2 regions of the Bacillus sp. z26 genome follow, and region 2 is predicted to be linked to the other one. Evidence: predicted binding sites of a transcription regulator. Region 2 holds the regulator's gene; the other holds the start of a gene.
What was found. The regulator LexA, encoded in region 2, represses DNA repair genes until DNA is damaged. The targets are predictions, from matches to a motif close to CGAACATATGTTCG.

Region 1: the regulator LexA is predicted to act here: its motif matches at 1,057-1,070, upstream of recA (recombinase RecA).

The regions. Positions count from the first base shown of each region.
Region 1 is NZ_JBZFQM010000002.1:290,366-292,790, reverse strand. It holds gene AC4G3K_RS06635 (competence/damage-inducible protein A) at 1-915, shown strand, start outside; gene recA (recombinase RecA) at 1,170-2,213, shown strand.
Region 2 is NZ_JBZFQM010000004.1:213,057-215,481, reverse strand. It holds gene AC4G3K_RS14190 (helicase-related protein) at 1-611, shown strand, start outside; gene lexA (transcriptional repressor LexA) at 790-1,416, opposite strand; gene yneA (cell division suppressor protein YneA) at 1,571-1,894, shown strand; gene AC4G3K_RS14175 (YneB family resolvase-like protein) at 1,966-2,425, shown strand, end outside.

The DNA of each region.
Region 1 (2,425 bases), on a different contig from region 2:
AATAATCGGAAGCAGGCATTGGTTATTGCGGGATCAGAAGTATTCCATAACCATAATGGGATGGCTCCCGGAATGGCTGTGACTCATGGAGATATTCTTCATATTCTTATGCCCGGACCACCAAGTGAAATGAGGCCAATGCATCAGGATTATACGGTTCCCTATCTATTAAGATCAATGGATCGGGTTGAACGGATTGATTCAAGAGTATTGCGTTTTTATGGTATAGGAGAATCGCAGCTTGAAACAGATATAGAGGATTTACTAGATCAGCAGAGCAATCCAACAATAGCCCCTCTTGCCTCAGACGGAGAAGTGACTCTCCGGATTACGGCTAAACATGAATCAACAGCTGAAGCTGATAAACTATTAAAACAGACGGAAGAGAAAATCCTTTCACGTGTGGGTCAATATTTTTATGGATATGATGATACAACAATCATGAATGAACTCATTAATCTTTTAAAAGAAAATGAACTTACCATCTCTGCTGCTGAGAGTTTAACGGGCGGAATGTTTCAGGAGAAAATGACAGATATACAGGGAGCAGGTTTGATTCTCAAAGGCGGCATTGTTGTTTATACCAATGAAGCCAAGAAAAAGCTTCTGAAAGTTGAACAATCGACCATAGATAAATATGGAGTTGTCAGTGAGCAATGTGCGATGGAAATGGCTGACAATATTAAAGCTATGCTGCAATCTGATATTGGGATTAGCTTTACCGGTGTAGCAGGACCGGATGAATTAGAAGGTCATCCGGTAGGAACGGTCTATATTGGTATAGCAATAGCCGGTGAACAAACTTACGCAAAGAAATTAGATTTAGGCGGTATGCGTGAGGTGAACCGGATTCGAAGTATGAAGTATGGGTGCCATTTTCTTATACACAAGCTGAGAGAATTATATGCAAAATGAATTCCCCCCCAACTATCTATAGTTGGGGGTTATATTTTATTAAACTGCAAAAATTTAAGTTTTGCACTGTATATTGGTTGAAATAATCAATTTGCTAGAGGAATTCAATTGAATTGGATGCAAAAATGGCAAAAAATAATACGAATAAATGTTCGCCTTTTTGCTTGGCAAATTCAAAAGAATAAGGTATAGTATAGATAAGATCTAAATTATACAAAGTATGCTTTTATATAGATGTGGGGAGGAAATAAACTGTGAGTGAACGTCAGGCTGCGCTGGATATGGCGCTAAAACAAATTGAAAAGCAATTTGGTAAAGGTTCAGTAATGAAGCTCGGTGAAAGAGCGGACAGAAGGGTTTCCACAATTCCAAGTGGTTCTCTTATGCTAGATTCAGCACTAGGTGTGGGTGGATATCCAAGAGGAAGAATAATTGAGATTTATGGACCGGAGAGTTCCGGTAAAACAACAGTAGCTTTACATGCAGTTGCTGAAGTCCAGGCAAAGGGTGGACAAGCAGCTTTTATTGATGCAGAGCATTCTTTAGATCCAGCATATGCACAAAAGCTTGGCGTAAATATAGATGAATTATTGCTTTCCCAACCAGATACAGGTGAACAGGCATTAGAGATTGCTGAAGCACTTGTGCGTAGCGGCGCGATTGATATTATTGTTGTCGACTCAGTGGCTGCATTAGTACCAAAGGCTGAGATTGAAGGTGAAATGGGAGATTCTCATATGGGTTTACAAGCCCGTTTAATGTCTCAGGCTCTTCGTAAACTTTCAGGATCCATTAATAAATCTAACACCATAGCAATTTTCATCAACCAGATCCGTGAAAAGATTGGAGTTATGTTTGGTAATCCAGAAACAACTCCAGGGGGCCGTGCGCTTAAGTTCTATTCTACGATTCGACTTGAAGTAAGACGTGCAGAACAACTGAAGCAAGGAAATGATATTGTAGGAAATAGAACTAAAATTAAAGTTGTTAAAAATAAAGTGGCTCCGCCATTTAAAGTGGCAGAAGTGGATATTATGTACGGTGAAGGTATTTCTAAAGAAGGTGAAATCATCGACATTGGTTCTGAATTGGATGTCATCGAAAAGAGTGGTTCTTGGTATTCTTATAATGGGGAACGTTTAGGTCAAGGTCGAGAGAATGCTAAACTTTTCTTAAGAGAAAATCCAAATGTTCGTGATGAGATATCTTTGAAAATTCGCTCCGCATATGGATTAAATGGAGAAGCTCAAGATATTGCTCCAGTAGAAGAAACAGACGGCTTCGATTTACCAGAATAAGTATAATTGTACTGGGCAAACCTGCATTTAAGGGTTTGCTTTTTTTCTTCAGGTATGACAGCGGATAATGACAAAGAACCATTTTTACAATTGAGGATATTCGCTTATCTGTCTGTATTTTCGAAAAACCGATAAAAGAGCGTCAGGACTAGCTCTTGACAACAAATTTTCATAACTTTACAATAGATATGTATTAATATCTTTTTTTATGA
Region 2 (2,425 bases):
ATCGACCCATCAGTACATTTACAATAGCACCTACACAAGGGGTATTTGAGCGGTTTAAACGATATCATTCCAACTTTGAACAATTCTTTGAATTATGGGATGAGTTTAAAAATCCTGCTGGCACAACAAAAGCACCGCTTACTCAGGAAAAAGCATTATATCATTTAATTCGCCATGAACAAATAGAAGGACGAATGTCCATAACTGATTTATACGGTTTTCTTCATTTACCTTTTTCAGCGAATGAGGAGAGCCTGGTTAATCAATGGCTGTATAATATGAAAGCCATTGTGGATCGAAGAGAATTGAGAGAGCCTTTAATAAAGAAAGATTCCTTGGATGAACTTGAATTGTCTTATAAATCAGTAGGATTGCATTTATTGTTTTTGTATAAATTAGATAGAAGAAGTGAAACGGTCTATTGGGAGCGAGTAAGAGAAGAAATCAGTTCAGATGCACATAATAAGTTAAGAAAAGGGGTTAAAAAATATCAAACAAAGTGTCGATTATGCCATAAGCCGTTAAGCTGGAATTATCGATTTGCTATTTGCCAATCCTGTTATGAAGAAAGTAAACAATCCAGGTACTATTATAAAGGGCGGGATATATAGGAGAGTTGAACTTGCAATTAACCGTTGCAAGTTTTTTGTATACCATAATTATATTATGTAAACTAGAGGTTGTGAAAAAGATATTTATCAATAACAAGAATAGATGAAACTTATTAAACATAGATTAATAGAGAGAATAGATTAAAAGTAGAACCGGCATTTGCCGGTTCTATGGTTCTTACTGAATGTTTCTGTACAACCCGATAACTTTACCTAAAATACTGACATTTTGTAGAATGATAGGTTCGAGCATAGAGTTTTCCGGTTGAAGACGGAAATGGCTATCTTCTTTAAAGAAACGTTTCACTGTTGCTTCATCATCTTCCGTCATAGCAACAACAATTTCGCCGTTGTTTGCAGTATGCTGCTGGCGAACAATTACATAGTCCCCGTCAAGGATACCAGCTTCAATCATACTGTCTCCCATAATTTCAAGCATAAATACATTTTCATCTGCAGGAGCCATATGTTCAGGAAGAGGGAAGTATTCCTCAATATTTTCAATAGCTGTAATAGGCTGCCCGGCAGTTACTTTCCCGATTAATGGTACATTAACGGAATTTGTTTTTGGAATATGGTCATGCGGATCCATATCCAGTATTTCAATAGCACGCGGCTTAGTAGGATCTCGTCTGATGAGACCTTTGCTTTCCAAGCGTGCTAAATGACCATGAACCGTGGAACTGGAAGCCAGTCCAACTGCTTCGCCAATCTCTCGAACGGAAGGTGGATAGCCCTTCTTTTTAACTTCTTCTTTTATATATAGCAAAATATCCTGCTGTCGTTTGGATAATTTAGTAGTCATCTCCCGCACCTCTTTATGCTTTGTTGTTTTTAGTATATCATTTCTTGTTTAACAGTACAAACATAAGTTCGTTTTTTGTGTTGACACAAAACATGTGTTCGGTTTATACTTACATTATGACAAGCGAACATATATTCTATGGAGGGGTTTATTCATGAAAAAATTATGGACTTCTTATTCTTATACAATTATATTTATTATCGGAGTTTTCTTATTAATATCTAGTTTACTGGTGACAAATATTGAAACACCAAAGGACGATTTTCAACAGATTACTGTTAAAAAAGGAGATACAGTTTGGGATATGGCTGACAGATTTGATGGCAGTGAGATGACGCAGACTGAATTTGTTTCCTGGGTTCAGGAACATAATGATTTGCAGATTAATCAATTAAAAGAAGGGCAAACGATTGTGATTCCTGTTAAGAAAAATACTGACAATACAGAAATGCTGCATTTAGCAGATTCTGATAAATAACTATATAATCAGTAGGTCGGGATATAGGATCCCGGCCTTATCTATATGTAAAAAAAGAATGGTGAGAGAAGATGAAGGTTGGAATCTATTGCAGAGTAAGTACAGATAAAAGTTCACAGGAAACATCCTTGGAAAGGCAGGAACAGGAGTTAACAAGACTCGCTGCTGTTAAGGGATTTGAGATTGTTATTACCCAGAAGGAACAAGCCAGTGGATATGATTTAGAGCGGGAAGGTATTCTAATCTTGCTGGAAAAAATGAAAAATAAAGAAATTGAGGGTCTGTTGATTCAGGATGAAACGAGACTGGGCAGAGGAAATGCTAAGATAGCCCTATTGCATTGCATCTTTAAAGAAGGGATCAAATTATATACGGTCACTCATAATGGAGAACTTGAAATCTCAGAAACCGATGCCATGCTTTTGCAAATCATCAGTATTGTAGAAGAGTATCAGCGTAAATTGCAAAACAGTAAAATCAGAAGAGGAATGAAACGAGCAATTGAAAAAGGATACAAACCACAAAAAAACC